DNA from 3 places in the Weizmannia agrestimuris genome. Region 2 is predicted to be linked to each of the others. Evidence: riboswitches for the same ligand, from Rfam matches in the RefSeq annotation. Region 2 holds a riboswitch; each other region holds the start of a gene.
The links. A riboswitch is a leader RNA that binds a small molecule or an ion and turns the genes downstream of it on or off. The one in region 2 is predicted to bind S-adenosylmethionine.
Positions count from the first base shown of each region.

Region 1: another riboswitch for S-adenosylmethionine. It lies ahead of NFR98_RS14355 (sulfite exporter TauE/SafE family protein); the one in region 2 lies ahead of NFR98_RS09315 (methionine ABC transporter ATP-binding protein).
Region 3: another riboswitch for S-adenosylmethionine. It lies ahead of metK (methionine adenosyltransferase); the one in region 2 lies ahead of NFR98_RS09315 (methionine ABC transporter ATP-binding protein).

Region 1 is NZ_CALPDC010000057.1:2,982-7,202, reverse strand. Features, by position in the region: gene NFR98_RS14360 (purine/pyrimidine permease) at 1-117, opposite strand, end outside; gene NFR98_RS14355 (sulfite exporter TauE/SafE family protein) at 993-1,949, opposite strand; SAM riboswitch class I at 2,039-2,146, opposite strand; gene NFR98_RS14350 (amino acid permease) at 2,558-3,892, opposite strand; gene nfsA (oxygen-insensitive NADPH nitroreductase) at 4,215-4,221, opposite strand, start outside.
Region 2 is NZ_CALPDC010000020.1:33,158-37,378, reverse strand. Features, by position in the region: gene NFR98_RS09325 (MetQ/NlpA family ABC transporter substrate-binding protein) at 1-442, opposite strand, end outside; gene NFR98_RS09320 (methionine ABC transporter permease) at 503-1,165, opposite strand; gene NFR98_RS09315 (methionine ABC transporter ATP-binding protein) at 1,155-2,195, opposite strand; SAM riboswitch class I at 2,268-2,375, opposite strand; gene NFR98_RS09310 (ABC transporter ATP-binding protein) at 2,457-3,236, opposite strand; gene NFR98_RS09305 (hypothetical protein) at 3,296-3,868, opposite strand; gene NFR98_RS09300 (ParM/StbA family protein) at 3,880-4,221, opposite strand, start outside.
Region 3 is NZ_CALPDC010000014.1:29,148-33,368, forward strand. Features, by position in the region: gene asnB (asparagine synthase (glutamine-hydrolyzing)) at 1-645, opposite strand, end outside; gene metK (methionine adenosyltransferase) at 876-2,087, opposite strand; SAM riboswitch class I at 2,233-2,381, opposite strand; gene pckA (phosphoenolpyruvate carboxykinase (ATP)) at 2,552-4,141, shown strand.

The sequences.
Region 1 (4,221 bases), on a different contig from region 2:
AAACAGGGCAGTCTCACCCGCACTGAAATGGAAAGCATCCGCAATCGCAATCGGGGCCGCGATCGACCCGGCGATCATAAATGCCATCCACTGCAGCGACGAAATCAATGTTTTCATAGACACACCGTTCTTTCCGTTCAAAAAATGGAAAATACCAGTAAATATAATTATAGCAAAACAGGTTTTACATTTTAAACATAAAACACTTCGCCGACGGGGGAGGGATAGCGGGCATGGCGGACAGCGGCATAAACAGGGGTTGCAAACCGGACGGGGCGCGGGTTAAGCCATGTTTTTTGCCTCTATTTAAATGATATATATGTGGCAGGGGCTAAGCTATGTTTGGATCCGCAAAAAATTTCTGATCGATCTTCATGCAGAACGCTTTTTGTATGAACTTGTCACTAAAAGAGTTTGCGGCTGCCTTCACTTAGGCGTGCTATCTCGAAAAAAGTTATGATGGATAATTTTTGCTGGTGCTGTGTGGTAGCGACATGGCCGGTTATGTTAAGGAATCGAGCAAAAAAGGTGTTGTTCCTTAACATAGAGGCCGTCTATGTTGAGGAAGCGAGGTCAAAAGGCGTTGTTCCTTAACATAGAGCCCGTCTACGTAAAGGAAGCGAGCGAAAAAGGTGCTGTTTCTTAACATAGAGCCCGTCTACGTAAAGGAAGCAAGCAAAAAAGACGTTGTTTCTTAACATAGAGTGCGTCTACATTAAGGAAGCGAGGTAAAAAGACATTGTTCCTTAACATAGAGGCCGTCTACGTTAAGAAAGTTCGGTAAAAAGATGTTGTTTCTTAACATAGAGGTCGTCTACGTAAAGGAAGCGCGGTAAAAAGACGTTGTTTCTTAACATAGAGCGCCTCTACATTAAGGAAGCGAGCAAAAAAGGCACTGTTCCTTCAAATAGAAGCGTCTATGTTCATTCTTTGCCAAAATTTGTTTGGGTAAAAACAATCCGGGCAATGGATCCCTTGCCCGAAAACATTCCTTATTCTGTGACGCTTACGCTGGCGCTGGCAACTGCCCGTTTGTGTCTTCTGATTGTATAGAAAATGAGGATGGCCCATATTGCCGCAATGGCTGTATAGGTAACGCCGTACCAGCCGCTACCGGCGCCCGCCATTTTTAATAAAGTTTGCACGTTGCTGAACACAATCATGCCGCTGACAATGACAGCCAGCAAATGAGCCGGCAGGATTTTAACCAGATAGGCTGCAATCGGCGCGGCGATCAGGCCGCCAAGCATGAGGGCGATCGTCCAAATCCAGTTAATTTGCATAGCGCCGAGGGATAAGAGGAAACCGATGCTTGATGCCAAGGATACAGCAAATTCACTAGTATCCACCGAGCCGATCACTTTCCGCGGTTCGATGTCATTTCTGGACAGCAAAGCCGGTGTGGCGATAGGGCCCCAGCCGCCGCCCCCCGTTGCATCAAAAAATCCTGCGACAAAGCCAAGTGGGATAAAAAATATGTTTGACCTGGTTTGCTTTTTGACTTTCGACGCCCCGCGCGTATTGAACAGAAACCGGGTAAGAATATAGAGGCCAAGGGCGATCAGAAAAATAGAAATGTACGGTTTTAATGTGCTTGCAGGAAGATGGCTAAGCACGGTTGCCCCGAGAAAGGCGCCGACAGCTCCAGGTACAACCAGTTTCCAAATGATCCCTTTATCGACATTCCCAAATTTCATATGTGAAACTCCGGAAGCCGCCGTTGTAAAAACTTCCGCCAAATGCACAGAAGCTGACGCGACAGCCGGCGCAATCCCGAAAGCTAGCAAAAGTGAGGTTGAAGTCACCCCGTAACCCATTCCAAGAGATCCATCCACCAATTGCGCGGCAAGGCCGACAAGTGCTAAGACAATTAATTTTTGCATGTTCATGTTCCCCGCTTTCTTCATCCATAAATTTGATTCATCCTGATGTAGAGGAATTATACGCATCAGGGCCTATCCTGGTTCAAACGGCCGGCCTTGCAGAAATAAAAAATCTTTCCGCCATTTTTACGGAAAGACAGCGAGTAAAGGATAAGCGCTTATCTTCCAAAATGGTACCCATTTTGCTGGAATTGGCACCTTGCTGCTCGCTGCAGGTTGCCGGACTTCATAGGGCCAGATCCCTCCGTCGCTCTTGATAAGTTATTTGTTGTTTAAAATTTTATCAGAAAATAAATGGAAGTCAATATAATTATTTCAAGTTTTTTTATCGGATTTATACGAATGGGGGGATAAAGAAAAAAACTTCCCATCAGATCACGCTCTGTCGGGAGTTTTTTTCTTTACGCTGGATTGGTTTTAAAAAGCAGGTCATCAGGATCAGGCGGGGCATCATGGCCGCTTTCATTTGCTTCACAAAACGAAAAAGAGTCCAAACGGGTTAGCAGGCCGTCCCATTCTGGCAGTTTGTACGAGCTGCACACCCGTGCCTGCCCCCTTCCCGCCCAGAAAACGGTTTAATCAACCCCGCTTGTTTGTGCCCGCTTATCGCACAGTTGATTTCTGTCCTTTCCCTGCCTAAGGGAACCGGTTTTATCAACACAGCCGGCTGGAGCCTATTCCTTTGCTTTAATTCTCAGTGACAAGACGACGAGCACGATTAAAATAGCGAGGCAGACGCTTGTTCCAATCGGGTTGCCTCCGCCCAGCAAAAAGGACAGGAAAATGCCTGCCAGTGCAAGCAGCGCAATCCAGACCATGAAAGGATACCCTTTTACACGGAAGGAAGGCAATTTTGCATACGACTTCCGGAGTCGCAGTTCGGCTGCACAGATGGCGATCCAAACAAGGACGACGGTAAATCCCGGAATGGTCATCAAATAGCTGATGACCTCATCCGGCGTAAGATAGGCCAGAATCACGCCGGCTAAAATAAACAGCGAGGTCAGCAAAATACTGATCAGCGGGACGCCTTTCCGGGAAATTTTTAAAAAGGCGCGTGGCGCTTCTCCGGACTGCGCCATGTTAAACAGTGTGCGCGAAGTGGCATAAATGCCGGAATTGGCGGCAGAAAGAACGGCCGTCAAGAGCACAAAATTCATCACATGGGCGGCAGCGGGGATCCCTGTGCGGCTGAATACCTGTACAAACGGGCTTTCCACGGAAGAAACCTGGTTCCATGGGATAATGCCGCAAATGACCAGGATTGGCAAAATATAAAAAAGCATGACGCGGACAACGGTCTGTTTAATGACACGCGGCAACACTTTCTCGCTGTCTTTTGTTTCCGAAACGGTAACACCGATCAGTTCCGCGCCGCCGTATGAAAACATAACGATCAGAAAAGCGCTGAACGTACCGTGAAGCCCGTTCGGGAAAAAACCGCCGTGCGCGGTATAGTTAGACACCGTGGAAGATGTCCCGGGGAATAAACCGAATAAAATCAGAGCACCAAGCAGGATAAAAACGATCAACGTGATGATTTTAATGCCGGCAATCCAAAATTCAAATTCGCCGTAGTACTTCACTTCAATTAAATTGATGCCGACCACGAAAGCAGCACAGAGCAAACTGAGTAGCCATAGTGGCGCTTGGGGAACCCAGAATTGCAGGAAGCTCCCGGCTGCAAGCAGTTCCACAACTGTAACAATGACCCAGTTGATCCAGTACAGCCAGCCAATAATGAAAGAAACCCGGCTGCCGAACGCTTTGTGGATCAGATTTTGGACGTTGAGGCCGGGGTGGACGAGTGCCATTTCCCCAAGTGCTGACATGACAATGAATAAAAGTGCGCCGCCGATCAGGTAAGAAACGGCAACACTCGGGCCGGCAAGGCTGACGGTATCGGAGCTGCCTTTAAAAATGCCGGTTCCGATCATCCCGGCCAATGCGATGAACTGGACATGCCTTGGTGATAAGCCTTTTTGCAAATGATGTTGGTTTTTCTCCATTTCTATCAATCTCACTTTTCTGTTTTAGATAAACGCTTTTCAGTGCTAAAGCATTTATTCTATTTTAGCAGAAAAAAAGGAATATTGATATACAAAAAAATGGAATCGCCGGATGACAGATGTACCCGCATTTCACCAAAGCAAAATGTAAAAAAACGACGGGGCACCACTCATCGTAGCAACTCGCCGTTCTGTTTAATATGTGTCCCGGGATGGTTGCCGAAGCGCTGAATATCCATATTTAGCATGTCGTTCTGTTTAATTTTTGCTCCGGGATGGGCCGGAAGCAGAGGAAAATGCGCAGACGTGCCCTCTTTTCTGCTTACTTT
Region 2 (4,221 bases):
TTTGCAGCAAAAGCAAAGCCCTGCCGAGGTTTGTCGGATCTTTCGGAATCACAACTTGGTCGCCGTCTTTCACTTCACTGACCTTTTTATATTTTTTCGAGTAGATCCCCATCGGCCAAATATTGGTTGTGCCGATCGCCGATAGCTTCAAATTGCGTTGTTTGATAAAATCATCGAAATAAACAACCGTCTGGAATGCGTTAATATCAATTTCCCCGTCGTTTAGTGCGAGGTTCGGCTGTACATAGTCGTCAAAGCGGACAATCTTAATATTGATATTTTTCTTTTTCGCGAGTTTCTGGATTAAATTCCATGTCGGAACTTCAGAAGTGGTTGTCCCGACTTTGATTGTCTTTGTGCTTGTACTGCTCGAATTGTTTTTGGCCCCGCATCCTGCCAAAACCAGGATCAGTCCCAATAATAGAATCGCAAATTTTTTCATCGCTGCTAAGTCCCCCTGAATTGAATTTTTATAAAAAAGGTGTAACCCTTTTTTCCAATATTATTTTCTCCGGATTTTTTTGGAGAGAAAGTTGCCCAATGTCTGGACAAGCTGGGTGAAAATGATCAGCGTGATCACGGTAACGATCATGACGCCTGTCTGAAACTGGTTGTACCCGTACGTAATCGCCAAATCCCCGATCCCGCCGGCACCGACCGCACCTGCCATCGCGGAAGCCCCAATCAGCCCGATGGTGGCAATCGTCAAATTGAGTACCATGGATGCCTTTGCTTCCGGAAGCAAAAACCGCCAAATAATCTGCCAGTTCGTCGCACCCATTGACTGCGCAAGTTCGATTGTACCTTTGTCAACTTCAAGCAGTGAACTTTCAATGAGCCTCCCGATGTAAAAAGCAGTGTACAACACGAGCGGCACAATCGCTGCCGTTGTTCCGATCGCTGTCCCGACAACCCAGCGTGTAAACGGAATGATCGCGACAACGAGAATAATAAACGGGATCGACCGGAAAATATTGATAATCACATTTAAAATATTAAAAATCCATTTGTTTTCCCAAATGCCGTTTTCCCGGGTAATAACGAGAATGACGCCGACCGGAATGCCGATGATGATGGAAATGAGTAATGATACAGCCACCATGTACAGCGTCTGGCCCATTGCCGTGAAAAATTGCGGCCAAAACCATGACCAATCAAATGCCATTTTTCTCCACCTCCCGAATGATCGCTTCGTGATCGTTGATGTACTGAATGGCCCGCTTCATTTCTTCCGGGTCGCCTTTCAATTCGACAAGCAGGTTGCCAAAAGGGATTCCCTGAAGTTCGGTGATCATGCCATGAAGCACATTCAGGTCGATTGAAAAATGTTTTGCCGTATTGGATAAGAGCGGCATATTGGTGGAAGCGCCTTTAAACAGAATCCGGTAAATACCATGCGGATTGTCTTTGCTGCTTTCATCGATCAGTTTTTGCACCGATGGCGGAATCGAATCATTCAGCACAGTTTTCACAAAGCTTCTCGCAATTTGCGTTTTCGGTTCTGTGAAAAGGTCGATTACAGGGCCCTGCTCCACAATTTTTCCGCCGTCCAGCACCGCCACTTTATCACAAATATCACGAATGACATTCATTTCGTGGGTAATCATCAGGATCGTAATGCCCAGCTCGTCCCGGACTTTCCGCAAAAGGTCCAACACGGCTTCGGTCGTATTCGGGTCAAGGGCAGACGTTGCCTCGTCACAAAGCAAGATGTCCGGATCTGTCGCAAGGGCTCTTGCAATACCGACCCTTTGTTTCTGGCCGCCTGACAACTGGTCAGGGTAGTGATGCATTCTCTCTTCCAGCCCGACAAAAGACAATAATTCTGCCACTTTTGCCTTTATTTCTTCCTTCGGGCGATGTTCCAGCACAAGCGGCATGGCCACATTTTGAAAAATCGTCTTTGACTGAAGCAGATTGAACTGCTGGAAAATCATGCCGATTTTTTTTCGCTCTTGACGTAGCTTGGCAGGCGGCAGGCGCACAAGGTCGACCCCGTTAACGAGCACTTTCCCGGAAGTCGGCCGCTCGAGCAGATTGACGCACCGAATCAGTGTGCTTTTCCCGGCACCACTGTAACCAACCACCCCGAAGATTTCCCCTTTTTCAACACGCAGGTTGATGCCTTTTAACGCTTCAACCTTTTTGTCCTTCCCTTTTCCGTATACCTTATGAATATCTTCTAATACCAGCATGTTGAAAACTCCTTCTGTTCCTTTTGGCAAAAAAAAACCTTCTTTCATTCGAAAGAGGTTTGCCGGTCAAGTGACTTATCTCTCAGAATGAACCATTCTGCAGGAATTAGCACCTTTCAAAAAAGATTTGAAGGTTGCTGGACGTCATCGGGCCTGTCCCTCAGTCTCTCTGGATAAGTTATTCATTTGTTATATTTAAATATTAGTGGACGGCTCGGGATTTGTCAATTCATTATTTTACATTTTTTTGTTTTTCAATCGTCAGACAACTTGAAACAATGCCCGGTTTCCGCGCCACTCCACCTGAATTTCATGCTCAAAAAAGCGGGAAAGCACTTGTTTCTCAATCATCTCGGAAGTCCGGCCCTGCCGGAAAACTTCCCCGTTCCTGATCAGCAATGTTTTTTGGAAAGCGGGAGAAATTTCTTCCGGATGGTGCGTGACATATACAAGCGTCGGTCCGTTCTTATCTTTCGCCAGCTCTTCCACACTTTCTAGCAAAATTTCCCGGGCAAACAAATCCAGCCCGTTGCAAGGCTCGTCCAAAATTAAGATGCGCGGTTCCGCCATTAACGCGCGCGCAATTAAAAGCTTCTGCCGCTCTCCTTGCGAACAATGTTCATAAGCACGGCTAAAAAGGGAAGCACAATGTAATTGTTCCATCAAGCGCAGGGCTTTTTCTTCGTCTTGTGCATCCACCGCTTCATACAGCCCGATGGATGCATATTTGCCGCTGATAACCACATCGCTTGCAAGCTGGGTGCGCGGTATTCTCTCCTGGATGGAGGAGCTGACCCAGCCGATTGATTTCCGCAGTTCCGGCAGGCTTGTTTTTCCGAACGTTTTTCCGAGCACCTTGATGCTCCCCTTTGTTGGCCAAATATACCCATTGATCATATTAAGCAAAGTGGTTTTGCCGGAACCGTTTAAGCCGAGGATAGCCCAGTGCTCCCCTTTTTTGACCGTCCAGTGAATGTCCGAGAGCAGTTTTTTGCCGTCGCGCACAAGGCTCACATCGGCAACTTCGATTACATTTTCCATCTGTGCCATCCCCTTACATTTCGTACAAGTTTTAAACACAGGGGTTCACCCTGCGCTCTTTATTTATTCATGCTGGCGAGAAAATCGCCGAGCAGGTCTTCCGCATCTTCTTCTTTTTCCGGCGCTCCCGTTTCGGGCGGTGCCGGTTCGACGGCGGCAGTTCTCCAGTCGAATGCATCAAGATCATCCGATCCAGGCGGCTCACCACCGGATCGAACCGGTTTCGCGTCCGCTTCTTCGCTGGTTTGCGGCAATTCGTCTTCCTGTAAAAAAAGCGTCTCATCCATAGATACAGGTTGTTTCGACAGGGCCGCAAAGAGCGAAGTCGCCCGGAGTGGATCCTGAATCAGTTCGTAAACAATGCTGCCGAGCATCGCTTCCGAATGTTCATGCTTCAGCCAGTCATGTTGCACTTTTGTCAGTTTGCGCGGCAGCGGGATTGTAATGGTTTCTTTGTCCTTTACGAGCGACTGGTTGATGCCCTGTAAGACATATCCGGCTATTTTGGCGGAGAAGTTCCGTTTCTCTTTTTCTTTTAACTTTGACAGTTCTTTTAAAATATGATCGGGCGTATCCTGGGGGATCCGGAACGCAATCGTCTGGCCCCGCTTCATCCCGCTTTGTTTTTCCATATTTTTTCACCTTATTTGGATTCGACCGGTTTCTTTCCTTTGTCTTCCGGTTTATTGTTTTTCCTCACATAATCCGAAATTAATTTGTAGTAAGCATTGGCCATCATCCAGATGCTCTCTTTTTCATCTTCAAAGAAATCAATATTGTAGCCGTCAAGGCTGTTGTTCAGCGTTTTTAAGTAATCTTTCAGGACAACAGAACCGCCGCCGACAAAATAGCAAATCTCTGTTTGTGAGTTTTTCTGCCACACGTTCCGGAGCAGGCGGTATTGTTTCTTTGCAAGGTCAAACAAGATACGGTCTGTAATGTCGTGCACGCTTGTCCGGCTGCCTTTTACCATAATATGGTTGCG
Region 3 (4,221 bases), on a different contig from region 2:
TTTGCCAATTTTTTTCACAAAATAATGGCCCGGTTCAAGTTTCCGGATGTCTTTTGTCATGGTGAAAGGTTCGGGCACAAATTGGTAGGTTAAATAATATTGGACAGCATCATAATTCAGTTCTGGTTTTTCCATGGCAAGCAAAATGCTTTTCTTTTCAGAACCGAAATACATTTTATCGCCGTCTTCATAATAGAAGAACGGTTTAATGCCGAACGGGTCACGCGCGCCGCAAAGCGTTTGTTCCTGCTTATCCCAGATCGCAAACCCGAACATCCCGCGCAGACGTCCGATTGCTTTTTCGCCGTAACGGCTGTACATGGCAAGAATGACTTCCGTATCCGAATTCGTTTCGAATGTCATCCCTTCTTTTAGCAGTTCTTCACGCAATTCCACATAGTTATAAATTTCGCCATTAAAAATAATCCAGTACCGTTCGTTTTCGTATGTTAAAGGCTGGTGCCCCGCCTCGATATCGATAATGCTCAGGCGCCTGAAACCGAACTGGATATGCTCGTCTTCATAAAAGCCTTCATCATCCGGGCCGCGGTGCTCAATCATATGATTCATCTGTTTAAACTGTTGCCTGTCTTCGTCTGATAATGTAACGGGATGGTCATGGACGCAGCCAATAAATCCGCACATGTAAAAAGTCACCTACTTCATTTCGATATACTCTATTGTAAATTTATTTCTTTAAAAAACAAATGCATTTCCGCCAAAATTTGACGGCCAAATTCTGCACATGTAATATAGTTTAGCATGTTTTCCGCCAGTTTGCAGGGTTTTTGTTAAAAATGAGGCAAACAGGATTCCTTATTCCCGCCGTTTTATGAAAAAGAGCGGCCTGTATACCAGGCGCGCTCTTTTTCATATTATTTTCCGATATGATTGCGGGCGAATTCGTTCAACGCCCCGGCTTTGTCCGTTTTTTCCCAAGGCACATCCAAATCATCGCGGCCGAAATGCCCGTACGCAGCGATCTGCCTGTAAATCGGACGGCGCAAGTCGAGCATTTTGATAATGCCGGCCGGGCGCAGGTCAAAATGAGCTTCGACCGCCTCGATCAGCACTTTTTCCGGCACTTTTCCGGTCCCAAACGTATCGATGGAAATAGAAACGGGCTTCGCCACCCCGATCGCATACGCAAGCTGTACCTCGCATTTTTCCGCAAGGCCTGCCGCAACAATATTTTTCGCAACATAGCGGGCGGCATAAGCAGCGGAACGGTCCACTTTCGTCGGGTCTTTCCCGGAAAATGCGCCGCCGCCGTGACGTGCATAGCCGCCGTACGTGTCGACAATGATTTTGCGGCCGGTCAGCCCCGCATCCCCTTGAGGGCCGCCGATAACAAAGCGGCCGGTCGGATTAATCAAATACTTTGTATCCGCATCGAGCAAGTGTGCCGGCACAACCGGTTCAATGACGTATTTTTTCATATCTTCCTGGATTTGTCCGGCGCTGATGTCAGGATCATGCTGCGTTGAAATGACAATCGTATCAATCCGGGCAGGCTGGTTGTTCTCGTCATATTCAACTGTCACCTGTGTCTTTGCATCCGGGCGCAAATACGGGATCACTTCTTGTTTGCGGAGTTCAGCAAGACGGCGGGCAAGCTTGTGGGCAAGCGAAATGGGAAGCGGCATCAGCTCTTCTGTCTCATTGCAGGCAAACCCGAACATCAGGCCCTGGTCGCCGGCTCCGATTGCCTCAATCTCTTCGTCGCTCATCCCGCCTTCGCGGGCTTCCAAAGCCTGGTTAACGCCGCGCGCAATATCTTCGGACTGTTCGTCAATCGATGTCAGCACCGCGCAGGTTTCCGCATCAAACCCGTATTTCGCGCGCGTATAGCCGATCTCTTTAATGGTCTTGCGCACCACTTTCGGAATATCCACATATGTATTGGTGGAAATTTCCCCCGTGACGAGCACAAGCCCTGTCGTGACGGAAGTTTCACAGGCAACGCGGGCATTCGGGTCTTTTTCTAAAATGGCATCCAAAATGGCATCGGAAATCTGGTCGCAAATTTTGTCCGGATGGCCTTCCGTCACCGATTCCGATGTGAACAAATGCCGTCCTTTTAACATCCGCTTTTCCTCCTTATATGGTTACATATTGGAAACGGTACTCATACCCTAAACTCGATTCATTTCATGTACAAAGCCAAAAATAAAAACCTTCCCCATTCATCATGAGTGGAAAGGTTTTGACTTCAATCAATCGCGCCTTTCACTCTTATCGTTCAAGGAAACATTCCTTGCTGCAGGTTAGCACCTTTGCCTGGAAGTCAAGCGGCAGCTGCGTTGCGAGCGCATTGCCTGTTCCAGAGGCGGGTTGCTGGGTTTCATCGGGCCCGTCCCTCCACCAGCTCGGGATAAGAGTATCCGTTCAAAGTAAAATCATACGCAATTTAGCAGGCGCTGTCAATGATTTTTTCGCCCTTCTCCCCTTTGTCCTCTGCATTTTTCCCGGAAAAAAGTATGTAATAAACGGATGAATATGTTATACTGATATCGTTTAAAGTGAAATAAGTTATTCAAAGGGGCGGTTTATGAAAATGGATCTGATTGGCGCTTCTGACGATTTAAAGTTTTTGTTGTCGGGGGAAAACGTACGCATGCAGCTTTCCGTGCCACAATTAATGGAAAAAATTATCGAACGGAAAGAAGCTGTACTGACAACGGAAGGGGCCATTTCTGCTGCAACAGGAAAATATACAGGAAGGTCACCGAAAGATAAATTTATTGTCGTCGACTCCGAATCAAAAGACCGTGTCGACTGGGGCAAAATCAACCAGCCGGTTTCTCCCGGCGTGTTCAACAGGCTTTATGAAAAAATGGTCCGGCATTTAAAAGGGAAAGACGAAATTTTTGTGTTTAAAGGTTTTGCGGGTGCCGATCCAAAAAGCCGCCTTCCGATCCAGACCGTGAATGAGTTCGCCTGGCATAATTTATTCGCGTATCAATTGTTTATCCGGCCGGATGCGGAGGAGCTCTATCAACACGATGCGCAATTTACGATTCTTTCCGCGCCGCTGTTTAAGGCAGACCCGGCGCTTGACGGCACGCATTCCGAAGCGTTCATCATGATTTCACTTGAACGCCGGATAATTTTGATCGGCGGGACGGAATATGCAGGCGAAATGAAAAAAAGCATTTTTTCCATCATGAATTACTTGCTGCCGCAAAAAGGCATCCTTCCCATGCACTGCTCCGCCAATACTGGGAAAAACGGCGATACGGCCCTGTTTTTCGGCTTGTCCGGGACCGGGAAAACGACGCTTTCCGCCGATCCGGAGCGCGCACTTATAGGGGACGATGAGCACGGCTGGTCCGACAGCGGTGTCTTCAATATTGAAGGCGGATGCTATGCAAAGTGCATCGGGCTTACGGAAGAAAAAGAACCACAAATTTACCAGGCGATCCGTTTTGGGACCGTACTTGAAAATGTGGTCGTAGATCCGGTGTCCCGCAAACCGCAATATGACAACAATGCACTGACGGAAAATACAAGGGCTGCTTACCCGATTGAAAACATCGGCAATATTGCCCGCTCCGGCATGGCCGGCCATCCGTCAACCATTATATTCCTGACGGCCGATGCATCCGGTGTCCTGCCGCCGATCAGCAGGCTGACAAAAGAGCAGGCCATGTACCATTTCTTAAGCGGTTACACTTCTAAACTGGCCGGTACCGAACGCGGCGTCACGCGCCCGGAAGCCGTGTTCTCCACTTGCTTCGGCGCGCCGTTCTTGCCGCTTGAGCCCGCCGTTTATGCGGAAATGCTCGGCGAGAAAGTTGACAGGCACAACGTCCAGGTATTTCTTGTCAATACCGGCTGGACAGGCGGCCCGTACGGAACCGGTTCCCGCATGAAATTAAGCGATACGCGGGCCATGGTCCGGGCTGCGATAAACGGCAAACTGAAAGATACCGAAACACGGCAGGATGATATTTTCGGGCTACACATCCCGGTTCATATTGAAGGGGTGTCAGATGACGTCCTTTATCCGGCAGATACATGGACGGACAAGCAGGCTTACCGTGAAAAAGCGTTCGAACTTGCAGCCCGGTTCAAAGAAAATTTCCGGCAATTTTCGGTGCCGGATGACATTGAAAAACTCGGCGGCCCGCTTATATAAGCATAAACGGGAGCCCGCATTTTAAATTAAAATGAGACTCCAATTAAATTGTGGTATGCTCATTTCTGTAAAAGCGGAAA